3 regions of the Arthrobacter sp. NicSoilC5 genome follow, and region 3 is predicted to be linked to each of the others. Evidence: riboswitches for the same ligand, from Rfam matches in the RefSeq annotation. Region 3 holds a riboswitch; each other region holds the start of a gene.
The links. Region 3 has a riboswitch for S-adenosylmethionine ahead of LDO22_RS20735 (bifunctional o-acetylhomoserine/o-acetylserine sulfhydrylase). Riboswitches for the same ligand answer to the same signal wherever they lie in the genome.
Positions count from the first base shown of each region.

Region 1: it holds a riboswitch for S-adenosylmethionine, as region 3 does, so the genes downstream of both, LDO22_RS12275 (DUF1737 domain-containing protein) here and LDO22_RS20735 (bifunctional o-acetylhomoserine/o-acetylserine sulfhydrylase) in region 3, are expected to answer to the same signal.
Region 2: it holds a riboswitch for S-adenosylmethionine, as region 3 does, so the genes downstream of both, LDO22_RS16720 (cobalamin-independent methionine synthase II family protein) here and LDO22_RS20735 (bifunctional o-acetylhomoserine/o-acetylserine sulfhydrylase) in region 3, are expected to answer to the same signal.

Region 1 is NZ_AP024660.1:2,604,974-2,610,920, reverse strand. It holds gene LDO22_RS12285 (O-succinylhomoserine sulfhydrylase) at 1-894, opposite strand, end outside; gene LDO22_RS12280 (rhodanese-like domain-containing protein) at 895-1,305, opposite strand; gene LDO22_RS12275 (DUF1737 domain-containing protein) at 1,302-1,577, opposite strand; SAM riboswitch class IV at 1,591-1,706, opposite strand; gene LDO22_RS12270 (OpgC domain-containing protein) at 1,875-4,343, shown strand; gene LDO22_RS12265 (hypothetical protein) at 4,482-4,736, opposite strand; gene LDO22_RS12260 (TetR/AcrR family transcriptional regulator C-terminal domain-containing protein) at 4,959-5,663, shown strand; gene LDO22_RS12255 (pyridoxamine 5'-phosphate oxidase family protein) at 5,701-5,947, opposite strand, start outside.
Region 2 is NZ_AP024660.1:3,552,719-3,558,665, reverse strand. It holds gene LDO22_RS16735 (DUF1508 domain-containing protein) at 1-87, opposite strand, end outside; gene LDO22_RS16730 (adenylosuccinate synthase) at 266-1,555, opposite strand; gene LDO22_RS16725 (M14 family zinc carboxypeptidase) at 1,790-2,806, opposite strand; SAM riboswitch class I at 2,904-3,008, shown strand; gene LDO22_RS16720 (cobalamin-independent methionine synthase II family protein) at 3,022-4,230, shown strand; gene LDO22_RS16715 (uracil-DNA glycosylase) at 4,442-5,071, shown strand; gene LDO22_RS16710 (DUF3151 domain-containing protein) at 5,142-5,567, opposite strand; gene fbaA (class II fructose-bisphosphate aldolase) at 5,568-5,947, opposite strand, start outside.
Region 3 is NZ_AP024660.1:4,475,982-4,481,928, reverse strand. It holds gene LDO22_RS20740 (homoserine O-acetyltransferase) at 1-635, opposite strand, end outside; SAM riboswitch class IV at 648-763, opposite strand; gene LDO22_RS20735 (bifunctional o-acetylhomoserine/o-acetylserine sulfhydrylase) at 867-2,189, opposite strand; SAM riboswitch class IV at 2,234-2,348, opposite strand; gene LDO22_RS20730 (VOC family protein) at 2,510-3,148, shown strand; gene LDO22_RS20725 (HNH endonuclease signature motif containing protein) at 3,355-5,100, shown strand; gene LDO22_RS20720 (CPBP family intramembrane glutamic endopeptidase) at 5,186-5,947, opposite strand, start outside.

The DNA.
Region 1 (5,947 bases), 1.9 Mb from region 3:
CGGGTGCGACTTCAGGAGCGGGTACTTGACCCAGCTCACCGCCGGCTGTTCCTCAAGCCATTCTGCGAGCCGGAGTGCGGTGGCCGAGGAGTGGTTGACGCGCAGGCCCATGGTCTCCAGGCCCTTGGTCAGGACCCAGGCGTTGAAAGCGGAAAGCGCGGGGCCGGTGTGGCGCATCAGCTGCTTCACCGGTCCGTCGACGAATTCCTTGGTGCCCAGGATGGCTCCGCCCATCACCCGGCCCTGCCCGTCGATGTGCTTGGTGCCGGAGTAGACGATCACGTCGGCGCCGAGGTCCCCGCAGCGCTGCAGCAGGGGAGTGGCAAAGACGTTGTCCGCCACTACGGTGGCCCCGGCCGCGTGCGCCAGTTCGCTGACGGCGGCGATGTCCACGATCTCCTGCATGGGGTTCGACGGGGACTCGAAGAAGACGGCGGTGGTGGGCTTGGACAGGGCTTCGCGCCACTGGTCCAGGTCCGGGCCGTCCACGAAGACCGTCTCCACACCCCAACGGGGCAGGATCTCGTTCAGGATCACAAAGCACGAACCGAACAGTGACCGGGCGGCCACCACCCGGTCGCCCGCAGCCAGCAGGGCGCCCAGCGCGGTGAACACGGCGGACATGCCCGACGCCGTCGCGAAGCATGCTTCGGTGCCTTCGAGCAGCCTGAGCCGTTCCTGGAAGGTGGCCACGGACGGGTTGCCGTAGCGGGAGTAGACAAAGCGCTCGTCCTCGCCGGTGAAGGCGCGTTCGGCTGCCGCGGCGGATTCGTAGACGAACCCTGAGTTCAGGAAGATGGCCTCGGATGTTTCCTGGAAGTTGGAGCGGTCCAGGCCTCCGCGGACTGCCTGGGTGTCGGGGTTCCAGCCGGGGGCGTCTGGGTTGAAGGTCACTTAGTTCTTTCCGAGGTTGGTGGGGAGGCCGCGGTTCTTCCAGCCATTGACGGTCCGCTCGCCATAGCGGTCGGGCTCGCCTTCGAAGCCCTCCAGCACGCTGTACGCGGTGAAGCCGGCCTGGGTGGCGGCAGTCGCGGCCGCGATGGACCGTTGGCCGGACCGGCACAGGAACAGCAGTTCCGCGTGGGGATCCTCCGGCGCCTGCTCCTGGAGGTCCTTGACGAAGTCCGGGTTGGGGATGCCGCCGGGGAAGGTCCACTGGATGAACAGGGGATCGTTGTCCGTCGCCTTGGTGTCCGGGATGCCGATGTGGGCCCATTCGCCCTCGGTGCGGACATCCACCAGGATGGCGCCCTGCTCCAGCTTGGCCCAGGCTTCCTGCGGCGTCAGGTCTCCCGCGTAGCTCATGCGTGGCCCTCGCCGTCGAACTCGCCCTCAAATTCGGCATCGAGCTGGTCCACGGCGGTGGCCACGGCGGCGTCGGCTGAAGCGATCGCGGCCGGAAGGACGATTGCCTGCGCCACGATGACGGTGGTGCCGTTGAAGGTCGCCGCCGGGCTGCCGTGCAGGACGTAGCCATCGGCGAGTGCAGCGGAGATCCGCTCACAGAATTCACGGTTGTCCGCGCCCGTAATCAGGCGGTAGGACAGTCTTTCGTCAGGGGCGGGTGCGTCGGACACGACGGATCTCCTTCTCTCACGCTTGCAGCTCGAATCGGTCGATATGCCGAGTATTCACCTGAGGCACCCCGCCGCGAAAGGGAGGGTTGCCGACCGGCAAGTCAGGGCTTGGCGCCGGTACTCATTACTCCCCAAAAACGTAACACCTGCCGCGCCCGGCCGCATCGCCGCCGTCGTCATGTTCCGTAATTGAGCCGTCCGCGTCACGGCACGGGTTATGCCCATGGGCCGATAAAGTTCTTACCGGGGGCGCCGCCCCGTATCCAGAGCAATGAGTACCGGGGGGTCCTTGTCAGCATGCGGGCACACGTATCGCACCACCACGCCGCCATCCGGCGAAACCGTCCGCGATCCATCGCAGCCTTTTTCGCCGCGGCGTTCATCGCCCTCCTGGCCCTGGTGGTCCCGGCGGGCCCGGCGCACGCGGCGCCTGCTGCACCGGACAAGGGCAAGCCGTGGCTGGGGGCGGTCCTCGAGTGGGGCGAGGATACGGCCGCGGGCTTCAGCGACAGGCTGGGCGCCGGCCCCGCCGTCTTCGGCCACGACATCACCATTCCGTACCGCGAATCGGAGCGGAATGACATCGACGGCTTCCTGCAGCAGACTGCAGCCAAAGGCGCCCACGCCCTGCTCACGGTGAAGCCGTCGGTGCCCCTGGACCAGCTCGGCCCCGCGGAGGCGGAAGCGTTCGCAGCCCAGGTCCGCGACCTGACATCGGGGTTCAAGGGCCAACTGCTGGTCCGGTTCGCCCCCGATATGAATGCCAGCTGGGTGGCCTGGGGCCAGCAGCCGGCCACGTACCGGCAGGCCTTCCAGGCCGTGGCGGCAGCCTTCAAGAAGGACGACGGCGGCCGGGCCGCCATGGTGTGGGCGCCTTACCTGGGCAAGGACTACCCCTTTGAACGGAACCGGAATGCCCCGCAGCCGGGAAGCGACGGGTTTTCCCTCCTGGATACGAACGGGGACGGGACCTGGAACGGAAGCGACAGCGCCTATGCCCCCTACTACCCGGGCGATGACGCCGTGGACTGGGTGGGCCTGACCGCCTATCACGACGACACTGCCGGCGGGGCCGCCGTCAACACGACGCCGCGTCCGGGCGAACTCCAGGAGATGCTGACGGCCTCCGGCGGCGAAAACTTCTACGGCACCTACGCCGAGGGACGCAAAAAGCCTTTCCTCCTCCAGACTTCGGCCTTCTACAGCCCTGCGTCCGGTGGGGCGCCCGAGGCGGACATCAAGACGGGCTGGTGGGACCAGGTGGTGGCCACTGCCACGTCACCCGCTTTCGCCGGGACGGCCGCCGTGGTGTGGGACGAGCGGACCAGCACGCGGGATACCGGCGTGGCAAGTATAAGCTGGCTGCTCACGGGAAGCCCGGATATTGCCAAGGCCGCCCTGGACAGGCTGAAGGCATCGCCGATGGTCACCGGCCCTGTCACGGATGTGGCGTCCACGGGCACCTACGTGCGGGCCAACACGCTTTCCGGCGCCGCCCCCTGGACCGTTGGTGCCGCCATGGTCATCCTCCTGGTGGCCCTGTGGCAGGTTCCCCGCCGGATCAACACCGCCACGTCCTGGAGCTACCAGGACCCTTCCACCAGGGATTCGCGGGTGGACCTGCTGCGCGGACTGGCCATTGTCTTTGTGGTGGTCAACCACTTGGGCATGGCCTCACTGTTCCAGCTGCTCACCCAGGAGGCGGTGGGCTTCGTGTCAGGCGCGGAGCTGTTCGTCCTGTTCTCCGGCCTGGTGGTGGGCATGGTGTACGGGCCCAAGGCCAAGGAGGACTTCGGCCGGGTGGTGGACCTGACGTCCCGCCGGGCCGGGAAGCTCTACGTGACCGCCCTGGCCGTGCTGATCGGCGTCTTCCTTCTTTCCCTGCTCCCGTTCTTCCACACTGAGGCCCTGACCACGTTCGTGGACCAGGGGACCGGCGGCGCGGGACACAGCGGTGCCGGCCGGACCTACGACCTCTACGCCGGCATGTCGTCGCTGTTCCAGTTCCCCGTGCCGCCGCAGGTGCTGCCGGCCATCGTGCTGCTGCAGTTCGGTCCCTGGCAGTTCAACGTCATGGGACTGTATGTGGTACTCCTGCTGGCCAGCCCGCTGATCCTTGCGGCGCTGAACCGTGGCAAGGCCGTCTGGGTTTTGCTGGCGACGTTCGCCGTGTACGCAGTGGGCGCCGTGACCCGGTTCAGGATCCTGCCATCCCAGTTTGAGGACTCGTTTCCCCTGCTGGTGTGGCAGGTGCTTTTCGTCCTCGGCCTGGTTGTTGGCTACTACCGCCGCAGCATCGTTGCGTGGTTGTCGGCGCACACGTGGGTGGTGGCGGCCTGCACTGCGGCAGCGTTTGCGCTGGCCTTCCTGTCCTGGGGGAATCCGTACCTGGCCAACAACTACGACGTCCGCCTGGCGCTCATGCCGGACGCCTCCTACCGCGCCATGTATGACGCACTCTTCGGCCGGACCTACCTGGCGCCCGGCCGGCTGTTCAACGTCCTGGTCCTGGTGGTAGCCGCCTACGCGTTCCTCAGCGCTTACTGGAAACCGGTGGAGCGTGCCCTGGGCTGGTTCCTGATTCCGCTGGGCCGCGCCACGCTGTATGTCTTCATCATGCATGTGGTGCTGATCGCCGTCGTCACAAACATCCCGGCGCTCCAGCAGCAGAGCATCTTCCTCAACACCGCGGCCTACGCCGTGGTCCTGGGCCTGTTGTGGGTGATGGTCCGCACCAGGTTCCTTTTCCGGATCATTCCCACCTAGGGATTCCCGCCTGGGGGACGGCCCCTTTGCCTGGTTCCAGGGTGCATCAGGGCATGAAAATGCTGCGGCACAAAAGTGCCACAGCATGTCATCGTGCGCCGCTGGTTACCCTGCGGCCCGTTGGCAGCCCGGGGGGCCTTAAACAAGCCGCGGGTAGCTGCTGAGGATGTAGTCCGCAGCGGCCGGCCCCTTCATGCGCAGTCCGTTGCGGCGAACCGAGACTTTGTGTTTCATGGCAGCCCAGAAACTGGACTCGGTGCCGGTGGGCTGCTCGTTGACGAAGCACCAGCTGGTGTACAGCCCGTAGAGGCGGTCGCGGTCCAGGCTGGCTTCCGAGGCATTGTCTGCGTAGGTGGCTTCGTGGAGGAAAAGATCAAACTGCGAATTGGCCATGAGGCGTCCCTTCGCTCGGTGCGTGGTGCCGCCGGTAGGCTCCAGCGGCGAACCTCGATGCCCTGCACAAGGTGGCAAAGGATTGTGTAGCCGCTTTCCTTGAGAGGTCCCGAAAAGCTCAAGAGTTCATCTTGTCTACGATGTAGACTTTACCTGTAGACCAGATATGAGGCAACCGTCCCAGTTACTTCGGGACGAGGGCCGCCAGTGAGGACCTTTGTGATGACTTCCGCCAACACTTCCCAGCCCGGGCAGGCCAAAACGAGGCTGAGCAGGGACATTGTGCTGGCCAAGGCCCTGGAGTTGGTGGACGCCGAAAGCCTGGAGGCCCTGACCATGCGCCGGCTGGGGCAGGAACTCGGCCGGGATCCGATGAGCCTCTACCGCTACGCCGAGAACCGCGCCGCACTGCTGGACGGGGTTACCGAGCTGGTACTCAACCAGCTAAGCATCCATCCATCGGACCCGGACTGGAAAGCCCAGCTGCGGAAGATCGCCCACAGCTTGCGGGCGCTCGCCCTGCAGCATCCCAATGTGGTTCCCCTGTTGGTCACGCGGCCCCTTTCCACGCCCCTGGGCCTTCGCCCCCTGGGCACGCTGCGGCCGCTGGAACAGATCCTGTCCCTGCTGGGCTCGGCAGGATTCGCGCCGGCCGATGCCCTCCACGTCTACCGCGCCTACTACGGCTTCCTCTACGGGCACATCCTGAACGAGCTGCAGGAGTACGTGGTGGATCCGGAAGAGAACGAGGTGCTGTTGCGCCTGGGGCTCCACCGTTTGCCGGCGAAGGAATTCCCCAAGCTGCGTGCCCTTGCTCCCGCCCTGGCAGAGTACGACGGCGAGGCGGAGCTTGACCAGGGACTTGGCATCCTGCTGTCCGGGCTGGAGGCACAGCTGTCACGTCAGGCGGCAGGCCCCGCCGCCTGACCCCGGGGCCCGCTGACGGCGGATTGCCCGGGCAGCGCTATTCGAAGGACGCGCGGCGCCGGTCCTGCAGGCGGGTGTTCCAGATGTCCGGCCGGTTCACGCGGAACCGGCGCCCCGTCAGTGCTTTGGCGTTCAGCCGCACGTAGTGGGCCTTTTCGCCCGGCTGCCACGGTTCCAGGCCGAGTGCGTCCACCGCATCCTTCACGCCCTGGTCCTCGATGATTTCCGTTTCGCCGCGAACCACTACGCTCCAGGCCTGTTCCGATGCGGGGTCGTAGCCGTCT
Region 2 (5,947 bases), 920 kb from region 3:
GACGGCGATAACGGCCCCGTCCGGAGCCAGGAGACGGAACCGGAAAAACGAATCAGCGTCGACGAATGCTTCAAATCTTCCGGCCATGACGATCCTTCCTTGGGCACCAGGTTGTACAGACGAGTCTGGCCGCGGCACCGGAAACCTCACAAGACCGTGCGCGTTAAGCCTGTGTAAATTCGCTGTCCGCCACCAAAAGAGAAGCGGCAGGCCACCTGCGAAAGGTGGCCTGCCGCCGTCGTCATGCCTGCTCCGGGAGGGCGCGTCAGTCGTTGATGAGGTCGTTCACCACGATGGTCTGGTCGCGGTCCGGGCCAACGCCGATGGCCGAGAACCGGGTTCCGGAGAGCTTCTCCAGGGCCAGCACATAGTTGCGGGCATTCTCTGGCAGGTCCGCCAGCGTCCGGGCTCCCGTGATGTCCTCGGTCCAGCCATCGAAGTACTCGAAGATCGGTTTGGCGTGGTGGAACTCGGTCTGCGTCATGGGCATCTCGTCATGCCGGACACCGTCGACCTCGTAGGCCACGCACACCGGGATCTGCTCGATGCCGGTCAGGACGTCCAGCTTGGTGACGAAGTAGTCCGTGAAACCGTTCACGCGGGAAGCGTGCCGCGCCAGGACGGCGTCGTACCAGCCGCAGCGGCGCGGGCGGCCGGTGTTGACGCCGAATTCGCCGCCGGTCTTCTGCAGGTACATGCCCATCTCATCGAAAAGTTCGGTGGGGAACGGGCCGGCACCAACGCGGGTGGTGTAGGCCTTGATGATGCCGATGGAACGCGAAATCCGGGTGGGGCCGATGCCGGAACCCACCGAGGCGCCGCCGGCGGTGGGGTTGGAGGAGGTCACGAACGGGTAGGTGCCGTGGTCCACGTCCAGGAACGTTGCCTGGCCGCCCTCCATCAGGACTACCTTGCCCTCGTCCAGCGCCGAGTTCAGGACCAGGGTGCTGTCGATGACCAGCGGGCGGAGCCGCTCGGCGAAGGACAGGAAGTACTCCACGATCTCGTCCACCACAACGCTGCGGCGGTTGTAGACCTTGACCAGGAGTTCGTTCTTCTGGCGCAGCGAGCCTTCCACCTTCTGGCGCAGGATCGATTCGTCGAAGACGTCCTGGACGCGGATGCCCAGCCGGGCCACCTTGTCCATGTAGGCGGGGCCGATGCCGCGGCCGGTGGTGCCGATGGCGCGGCTGCCGAGGAAGCGTTCGGTCACCTTGTCCAGCACCTGGTGGTACGGGGCCACCAGGTGGGCGTTGGCGGAGACCCGCAGTTTTGAGGTGTCGGCGCCGCGCGCCTGGAGTCCGTCGATTTCCTGGAAGAGGGCCTCCAGGTTCACCACGCAGCCGTTGCCGATGATGGGAACGGCGTTGGGGCTGAGAATGCCTGCCGGCAGCAGCTTGAGTTCGTACTTTTCACCGCCTACGACGACGGTGTGCCCGGCGTTGTTGCCGCCGTTGGGCTTGACGACGTAGTCAACACGGCCGCCCAGCAGGTCGGTGGCCTTGCCTTTTCCTTCGTCGCCCCACTGGGCTCCTACGATCACAATTGCTGGCATGGGATCCTCCCCCATTCGTTCGGACTGCCCGGGCCGGCCACCAGGTGGCGGGCCCATGCAGCGCCGTTCATGAGAATGCCCCGAACATACCGGCCTTCGCACAGCCGCAGCACGGCGCAGCGAAGCAAGAGTTCCGGGGCTCTTACCACCCAAGTTTAGCCGATGGGGCACTTTGTCCACTGTTGTGGCCCGCCGCGGTCCTTTCTGCCAAAAGGCCGCGGCGGCCGGTGCCGCCTATTCGTCCTCCGCCTCCCCGGCGGGCCGGGACGTCTGTTCGGCGAGCGTGTTCCAGAAGGAGGTGTCGGCGTCGGCAATGGACCCGTCCGCGATGGCCGCGGCCGTGGAGGTCAGCGTGGTGACGGTCTGCTTGATCAGGTAGCCGTTGCTGCGCTGTCCGAGTGCATAGCCGTCCAAATAGTGGTCCGACATGCCGCGCATCTCGAAGAGCAGGGTGGCGATGCCGTACTCCACGGAGATGCCGTTGCGGCTGATGGTTTCGGCACTGCCGCCCTGGTACTTGCCCAGGTGTCCCCAGCCGGTGGAGTCGACGTTGTTGAAGACCACCGCGCCGAGCTGCTTGGATTTTTCGACGACGGCGGGGTCGGCGTTGGGGGTGGTGGGGTACAGGATGGAGCCGGATACCAGCTTGCCGTCACGCTCCGCCCGGGTGCCCTGGTGGTGCAGGTCGATCATGTAGTCGATCCGGTATTTGCGCATGACGTTGTTGTGCAGCGCCTGGGTCTCCGGCTGGACCTTGGCCACGTGGTCGCGGTTCAGGTCCACACCCTCGGCGTTGTAGCGGGTGAGGTGCCGGTCCCCCTTGGCGAGGTAATTGTCCAGGGAGAAGTTCACGTCACCCATGGCGCCGTCCGCATTGAGCATGGGCACCACCAGGATGTTCACGCCTTTGAGGATGTCCGCGGATTTGCCGGTCCCCAGGTGCTTAATGAACTCCATGGCGCCCTCGGTGGTGAGCTGCTCGTTGCCGTGCTGCTGGGTCAGGTACAGGATGGTGGGCTTGGCGGGGTCCGAAATGTACTTGACCACGTGGATGTCGCGCCCCTTGACCGTCTGCCCGATGACCTCCAGCTCCATTGCCGGCTGGCGGGCATCCTGGTCCTTCAGGAACGAGACCATCTGTTCGTACGTGGCGAGCTTGGACGTGGTGATCTGGCCGTTGCCGTCGTAGGTGGGGCCTTCGCCCACAGCGTGTGCCAGCGGGGCAGGTCCTGCTACGACGGCCAGCGCCAGGGCTCCGGAGACGGCGAGGAAAGCCGCCGGGCAGCCCGTCGCGACATAAAGCGGCTCAGACTTGCCCCGGGGCAGGCATCTGGATTTATGTGAGAGTGAACCATCCGGAGCGGCCGAGAGACCTGGCTCGATGACGCCGCAGCAACCACGGTCCAGCAGGATTCCTGCCGGCCGAAGGTGCTACTGCCAGGACCGATGGAAAGGAAGATTCCAGCATGTCCCTGAACACCGACCACATCCGCGTCACCCACGCGGGATCCTTGCCCCGCACCCCGGAACTCATCGCCGCCAATGCCGCCAAGGAAACCGACGGCATCACCCCTGAATTCCTGGAACTCCTGGAGGCCTCCGTGGTGGAGGTGGTCCAGCGCCAGAAGGACCTCGGCATCGACATTCCCAACGACGGCGAATACGGGCACACGATGTCCAGCTCCGTGGACTACGGCGCCTGGTGGAACTACTCCTTTGCACGGCTGGGCGGCCTGGAGCCAACCAACGTGGACCGCTGGGCCGATGCCCAGGTGCACCGCTCCTCGCCCGGCAACATTGTCCTGACCTCATTCCCTGACCGGCGCGACCGGCAGGCGTTCAACGAGGCCTACAACGACCCCTCCTCGGGCATCCTGTCCCACCGCAAGAGCGTGACCCAGCCCAAGATCGCCGGACCCCTGACCTACACGGGCCAGGACCTGGTGGCATCGGACATCAGGAACCTGAAGACCGGCCTCGCAGCGGCCGGGTTGTCGGACGGCTTCGTAGCGTCCCTCTCTCCCGGCTCCTGCGCCCGCGTGGCCAACGAGTACTACAAGTCGGATGAGGAACTTGTCTACGCCTGCGCCGATGCTATGCGGGAGGAATACAAGGCGATCATCGATGCCGGCCTGACCGTGCAGCTCGATGATCCGTCCCTGGCCGAGAGCTGGGACCAGATCAATCCCGAGCCCTCCCTGGAGGACTACCTGAAGTTCATCCAGCTGCGCGTCGAGGCCACCAACTGGGCCCTCCGCGACCTGCCCCAGGAACAGATCCGGCTGCACGTCTGCTGGGGTTCCTGGCACGGTCCGCACACCACCGACATCCCCTTCGCCGACATCATCGGATCGGTGCTGCAGGTGAACGCCGGCGCCTACTCCTTCGAGGCTGCCAACGTCCGCCACGAACACGAATGGCGGGTATGGGAGGACACCAAGCTCCCCGAGGGCAAGGTGATCATCCCGGGCATCGTCTCGCACGCCACCAACGTGGTGGAACACCCGGACTTGGTGGCAGACCGCATTGTCCGCTTTGCCGACGTCGTGGGCCGTGAGAATGTCATCGCCTCCACCGACTGCGGCCTGGGCGGGCGGGTCCACCCGCAGATCGCCTTCGCCAAGCTGGAGGCCCTCGGCGAGGGCGCCCGCCGGGCCACCAGCCGCCTCTGGTAGCTGCGGGAGGCGAAGCGGGAACCCGCCGGTTCCGTGCCCTGGCTGAGTCAGGTGCACGGGACCGGCGTTTCGTTTCCCGGGGCTTGCTAAACTGGGTAAGGCCGACCAGGAATCGGCCCACCCCAATCAACCGCCGCTGATGTGTCGCGCCCCCGCGTGCCCGTTTCCGTGGCGGCAGCAACGCCAATCCCCGCAGGAGAACCAGCACTTCATGACAGCCCTGGCACCCGAAACATTCCACGAACAGCTCATGAGCCGCCGCTACGACCCCAGCGTTGCTGCCGTTAACGAGCTCTGCGATTCCCTGCAGGAGACCAAGCCCGGAACCGTGGTCCCCTATGTGGATCCCATGCACGACGTGGAGGAATGCCGCATCATCAGCCTGTTCTCCAACATTGGCGAGGCGGACCCGTCCGGGTTCATCACGGCCGGGGACCAGGACGCCGCGACCCGCATGCTGGGACTGCAGTGGAAGCTGGGCCTGCGCCCCGAGTTCGTGATGCCGTGGAACGTCCACCCCTGGCACGTTCCCGGTGAGCCCAACGGCAAGTTCACTCCCGACCAGATCCAGGCAGGCCTGAAGCCGCTGCTGAAGTTCCTGGCCCTGGTGCCCCGTGCCTCCGTCATCGTGGCGCACGGAACCGAAGCCAACCGGTTGGCCAACGCACTCCTGAAGACCGAAGTTCCGCTGCTGTGGCGCCGTGGCCTGAAGACCTACAAGGTACGCTCCCTGAGCGGCCGCGCCTTCGCCGGTTCCCCCGCTCGCCAGGAGGAGTACCTCGAGGACATGCGCGCGGCCTACGCCGACGCCATGGCACGCACCGGCATCGCCAAGCCTTAAGCGACCGACGGCGGGTGGTTACCTTTCCAGGAAAGGTAACCACCCGCCGTCGTTGTTTAAGCGCAAAGGACTAAAACTTGCCCTCGATCGCTGCCTTCGCCGTGGGGTCCGAGTCGTTGAGGAACTTTTCGATCCGCTCCGGCTCGTCAGCCTCGCCGATGGCAGAGGAAGCCCTGCCCAGGGAATAGAGGGCCCGCAGGAATCCGCGGTTGGGCTCGTGCTCCCACGGGATGGGCCCGACGCCGCGCCAGCCGTTGCGGCGCAGCGAGTCCAGGCCGCGGTGGTAGCCGACGCGGGAGTAGGCGTAGGAATCGATGATCCGGCCCTCCGCCCATGCTTCTTCGGCGAGCACAGCCCAGAGCAGCGAGGACGTGGGGTGCTTGGCCACCAGGTCCAATGCCTCGTGGCCGGCCTCCAACTGCCCGTGCACCTCGGTTTCGGCAGGCAGGAGCGTGGGCTCCGGCCCCATCAGGTTCCGGCGGAACTCGTCCGACATCTAGAAGGTCTTTCCGGCCGAACCGAGCTGCTTGGTGGCTTCCACCACGCGGGCTGCCAGGCCGGCTTCGGCGGAGGCGCCCCAGACGCGGGGGTCGTAGGTCTTCTTGTTGCCCACTTCGCCGTCAACCTTCAGGACGCCGTCGTAGTTCTTGAACATGTGGTCAGCCACCGGACGCGTGTAGGCGTACTGGGTGTCGGTGTCGATGTTCATCTTGATCACGCCGTAGGAAACGGCGTCGGCGATCTCCTGGTCGGAGGAGCCGGAGCCGCCGTGGAACACGAGGTCGAACGGGTTGTCCTTGCCGATCTTGGCACCCACCTGGGCCTGGATGTCCTTGAGGATCTCCGGGCGCAGCTTGACGCCGCCGGGCTTGTAGA
Region 3 (5,947 bases):
GGACCGCCGTAGTAGTCCCCGCCGTTGAAATTGGGGTCCTGCCGGATGGCCAGCGTTTGGGCCTGCGCGAAGGCAATCTGTTCGGCAGTACTGGCGGCTCCCACGGAGATCACCGCGCAGCGCTGCACCCTTTCCGGGTACGTCACCGCCCATTCCAGGGCGCGGGCGCCGCCCATGGATCCGCCGAGGACGGCGAACCAGCTCTTGATGCCCAGCTGGTCCGCGAGCCTTGCCTCGGCAACGGTGCTGTCGCGCAGCGTGACGAGGGGAAACCTGGAGCCCCAGGGCTTTCCGTCCGGCGCGGGCGATGACGGGCCCGTAGATCCGTAGCAGCCGCCAACGATATTGATGGACACCACGAAGAAGCGGTCCGTGTCCACGGGAGCGCCGGGGCCGGCCAGCTGTTCCCACCAGCCTTCTTCGTCGGTGTCGCCGCGGGTCACGTGGGTGCTGCCGGTCAGCGCATGCTCGATCAGGATGGCGTTGCTGGCGTCCGCGTTGAGCGTCCCCCAGGTTTCGTAGGCCAGGGTGACGTCCGGGAGGTATCCCCCGGCTTCGAGTTCCAGTCCCCCGATGGAGGCGTAACGGACGATTCCGTGTTGGGGGATGGTGGTTCGGGCGACGGTAACCGTCATGGCAAGACCTCTTCTACGCGCTTGCCTGCCGTCGTCTGACCGGCAGGCCAGGTCCTCACCCGGGGCACCCCACCGCGGATGGAGGGTTGCCGGCCAGCAAGCCGGGGCTGTCACTGGCACTCATGACCTGGTTCGAGTGTACGAAACACCCCCCACTCCAGGCCAAGAGTATGACTGGTTGTGACTTCCCGGTTCGCCGGCCGGCACATGCTGCGACGCTCGCGTTTGGGGCTACGCGTCGGCGCCCTTGGCTGCCCGGAAGCCTGCCTCCAGGTCGGCCAGGATGTCGTCGATGTGCTCCAGGCCAACGGAAAGCCGGACCAGGCCCGGGTGCACGCCGGCCACAACCTGCTGCTCCGGCGAGAGCTGGCTGTGCGTGGTGGACGCGGGGTGGATGACCAGGGAGCGGACGTCGCCGATGTTGGCCACGTGGGAATGCAGCTCCAGGGCGTCGACGAAGCGCTTGCCCGCCTCTGCCCCGCCGGCCAGGTTGAAGGCCACGACGGCGCCCGTCCCCTTGGGTCCGTACTTGCGGCCACGCTCGTACCAGGGGCTGGAGGGCAGCCCCGCGTAGGCGACGGATTCGACGTCGTCCCTTGCCTCCAGCCAGCGCGCCACTTCCGTGGCGTTCGCAACGTGGCGCTCCACCCGCAGGCTCAACGTCTCCAGGCCCTGGGAAATCAGGAACGCGTTGAAGGGCGAGACGGCTGAGCCGAGGTCGCGCAGCAACTGCACACGGGCCTTGAGGATGTAGGAGAGGTTGGCGCCGAGTGCGCCGCCTTCACCGAGATCGCGGGCGTAGACCAGGCCGTTGTACGTGGGGTCCGGGGTGTTGAAGCCGGGGAACCGCTCCGGATCCTTGCCGAAATCGAACTTGCCGGAATCGACGATGACACCGGCGATGGCCGAGCCGTGGCCGCCCAGGTACTTGGTGGCCGAGTGCAGGACAATATCCGCACCCCACTCCAGCGGGCGGATCAGGTACGGCGTGGACAAGGTGTTGTCCACAATGAGCGGAACCCCGGCCTGGTGGGCCACCTCGGAGATGCCTTCAATATCCAGGACGTCCTGGCGCGGGTTGGACACCACTTCACCGAAGAAGAGCTTGGTGTTGGGCTGCACGGCATCGCGCCACTGGTCCAGGTTGTCCGGATCGGCCACGAAGGTCACCGAGATGCCGAACTTCTTCAGCGTGTGCGCAAACAGGTTGTAGGTTCCGCCGTAAAGGCTGGGGCTGGCCACGATGTGGTCGCCTGCCTCGGCGATGTTCAGGACAGCGAAGGTTTCGGCGGCCTGCCCGGAGCTCAGCAGCAGCGCGGCCAGGCCTCCTTCGAGGCTGGCAATCCGTTGCTCGACGGCATCCTGGGTGGGATTGCCGATGCGGGTATAGATGGGCGCAAGTTCAGCCAGGGCAAAACGGTTGGCGGCGCTTTCAGCGCTGGGAAACACGAATGACGTGGTCTGGTAGATAGGCAGGGCGCGGGCCCCCGTGGCGCTGTCCGCCGCCTGGCCTGCGTGGATCTGGCGGGTTTCGAAGGACCATCCGTTGGACATCCAAATCTCCTTTGACATGGGCCCGGCATGCTCACCGGCAGTACGGGCCGCGCTTGCTCCCGGCTGTTGCCGGGGAGCCAGGTCTTCACCCGGGGCACCCCACCGCGGATGGAGGGTTGCCGGCCAGCGAGCCGGGGCTTGGCGCTGGCACTCATGACCTGGGCCCAGTCTAGGAACCGGACGGTTGCCGTGGACAGCATTGTGACGAACATGGTCTTCCGGCCACTGTCTCGGCCGAATAACGGGGGCGCCGGGCGCCACAAATACTAGTAAGGGTGCCCTTAGCTGAGAGCCTGATCACAAAGTGCCAAGATGTTCGCATGCGCATGGATCACGTCTCTTACGCCTGTGAACACGATGGCCTCGCGGCCACTACCGAACGTATTGCAACTGCCCTCGGCGTTGAGGCAGTGAAGGGTGGCGTACACCCCCGCTTCGGAACCCGGAATATGATCATCCCGCTCGCCGGCCACAAGTACCTCGAAGTCGTTGAGGTCCTGGACCACCCGGCATCGGACAAGGCACCGTTCGGACAGGCAGTACGTGCCCGCTCCGCTGCTGGTGGCGGCTGGATGGGCTGGTGCGTCGAAGTGGACGACCTCGCCCCCTTCGAGGAACGCCTGGGCCGCGCCGCCGTGAACGGCAACCGCAAGTTCCCGGACGGCCGCGAACTGGTCTGGAAGCAGATTGGCATCCTGGGCCTCATCGCCGATCCCCAGGTGCCGTACATGCTCAAGTGGGAGGGCGATCCCTCGCTCCACCCGTCCCACGCGTACGAGAGCAACCTCAAGATGAGCTGCCTGACCATCGCCGGTTCCGCCTCGCGCGTCACCGAGTGGCTGGGTGAGCCGGTGGAGAAGCCGCTCGAGGACGTTGCGGTGGAGTGGGTCGCCCCGCACGGAACCCCGGGCATCCTCTCGGTCACCTTTGAAACCGCCAACGGAGCCGTCACCATCTGACCCTCCCCCGTTCCTCCCCGGATCACTTCGGGGAGGTCCCCGGGTTGTGCCCGGGCAAACTTCGGCCGCCATTGGGTGGTGACAACGGCGTCACCACCCAATGGCGGCCGAATTAATTTAAGAAGCTGCCCCCTGCGCCGCTATGAAGGACGCCAGCATGAACCGTGCACACTTTGGATGTCAGTGCCTCGTTGGATGATGTGGGCATGGGAATCAGCGGTGGTGTTGAGGTGGTTTTGGAGGGTGTTCGTGCCTCTGTTGCTGCCATCGATGCGCTGGATTTCGAAGATACTTCCCTGGCTGCCGGCGCCGGCATTGGTTCCCGTGTTGACGTGCTTCAACGGCGGTATGAGATCCGGCTGGAACGGCTGGAGGTTGCGGCCCGGCTGGAGGCGCAGCTCGCCGCGATGAAGGCGCTGGATACTGCCGAAGCCGTTGCCTTCCAGCAGGCGATGACGCCGCCGGACGCCACTGTCCAGGACCGCACTTACGCGGACATGTCGGTGGTGGAGGAGATCGCCGGGGTGCTGACCATCAGCTCGGCGGCCGCGGGCGCTTTGGTGGAGCACTCACGCCGGATCTGCTCCCTGCCGCTGGTGTTCGATGCACTGTCCGCCGGGGACATGTCCTGGCAGCACGCCCGGATTGTCGCCGATGAGACTGAAGGCCTCACCACCGAGGGCGCCCTGGCGTTGGTGGCGCACTTCTTCGACCCGGCTGCACCCCAGCCCGCCCGCGGCGCGGCCCCCGGCGAGCTTGTTCCGTCCCGGTTCCGGGCGAAGGTGCGTGGTTGGCGGGAACGCCACCACCCCGACTCGATCGAGAAGCGCCATGTAAAGGGTGTGGCTGACCGGCGGATGGAATACACCCCGGACAAGGACGGTATGGCCTGGATCTCCCTCTACTTGCCCGGGGACACCGCGTGCGCTATCTGGAACCGGACCACCGCGACCGCCCGCGGCCTCCAGGGACCAGACGAACCCCGCACCCTTACCCAACTCCGCCCCGACATCGCAGCATCGCTGCTCCTCGGCGCCGGCCACGCCGAGGAAGACGGTCCCGGCCTCGGCATTCAGGGCACGGAGGGTGTCACCGGGGTCGGGAAGGTCCCTGCGCCGCGGGCCGATGTCCTGGTCACCGTGCCCGTGTTCGCCCTCCTCGGAGCCACCGACGAACCCGCCTTACTGGACGGCTTCGGACCAATCCCGGCGTCCATGGCACGGAAACTTGTCGCCGACGGGGCGGAATCGTTCTACCGGGTCCTGATCGACCCCCGCGACGGGGCACCACTGGAGATCGGCCGGAAAAACTACCGGCTCACCGAGGCCATCAAACGCTGGATCAGGATGCGCGACACCAAATGCACATTCCCCGGCTGCACCAACCGCACCCCCGACAACGAAACCGACCACCTACAAGCGTGGCAACACGGCGGCACCACCAACGTCAGCAACCTGGCCCAACTCTGCCCCAAACACCACCGGCTCAAACACCACACCAGATGGACGCCAGATCCGGCCAACAAGAATGAACCACCCGGCTGGACCTCACCCACAGGCAGGCACTACAACCCAGAACACCCCGACCCCGAACCGGCCCAGTGGCCATCGGGAAGCTTGCCGGTCGATGCTGTTGCGGCGCCCGTCGAAGCATCAGCTCGGCCCGGATCCATGGCTGGACTTGATGACACTGCCCGGCTTAGTGACACCGTTCCGCTGACTACGGCGCCACCATGGCGCGGGCCGCACCTATCGGAGGATCCGTTGTGGCAAGAGTTCCTTGCGGGGATGCCGGTGTGGCCTGATCCGCCTGTCGAAGAACCGCCAGGTGAGAACATGGTGGACCCCAGCGAGCTTTGCCCCACTGATCCCTTGTGGGATGAGTTCCATGCAAAGTTTTTCGAGCTGCCCGCTGACCCGCAGGCGGACTGGCAGCTGCTGCTGGGCATGTGAATGTGGGTGGTGTTGGGCATTGCGGGGACACAGCACTTGTGCCGCTCAGGTAGCCCCTAAGTCCCACTGCCAGGCCTCGGCGGCGCTATCCCAGCCCCACGGCCTTACCGAAGAGGCTGAAGCCGACGAATGCCACAATGTCCAGCAGCGCGTGGGCGATGACCAATGGCATGACGCGCTTGGTACGGGTGTAGAGCCAGGCGAAGACCACCCCCATCACCGCGTTTCCAATGAAGGGACCGAAGCCCTGGTAGAGGTGGTAGCTGCCACGCAGCAGCGAGCTGACGGCGATGGCGAGGGGCGTGCTCCAGCCGAACTTGCCGAAGCGGTCCAGGAGGTAGCCCACCACAATGACTTCCTCGAGCACCGCGTGGCGCATCGCCGACAGGATCAGGACCGGAACAGTCCACCAATACGAGTCCAGTGCGCTGGGAATGATGGCGGTGGTGATGCCGAGGGCCCGGCCGGCCGCGTAAAGCCCCAGGGACGGTATGCCAATCAGCGCGGCGAGCCCGACGCCCTGCAGGAGGTCCCTCCCGGGCCGGGCGAAGTTGAATCCGAGCTTTTGGAATGCCGAACCGGAGTTGCGTGCGTTGCCGGGCGAAGCCTGCCGCTGGTCGGTGAGGAAGTAGAGAACCAGCAGTACTGGAACCAGCGCAAAGATGATATCCAGCAGCTGGTAGGTGAGGTCGAAGTACTCGCGGGTGCTCTGCGACCGGTTCAGGGTGGAGGTGCCCTCGGCCAGCGGGGCGCGGGTCATCTTGTCGAGCAGCTGCACCACGGAGTAGACAGCGGACTGGCCCAGGGACAGGCCCAGGACGATCCAGACTTCGAGCCGCAGTCGACG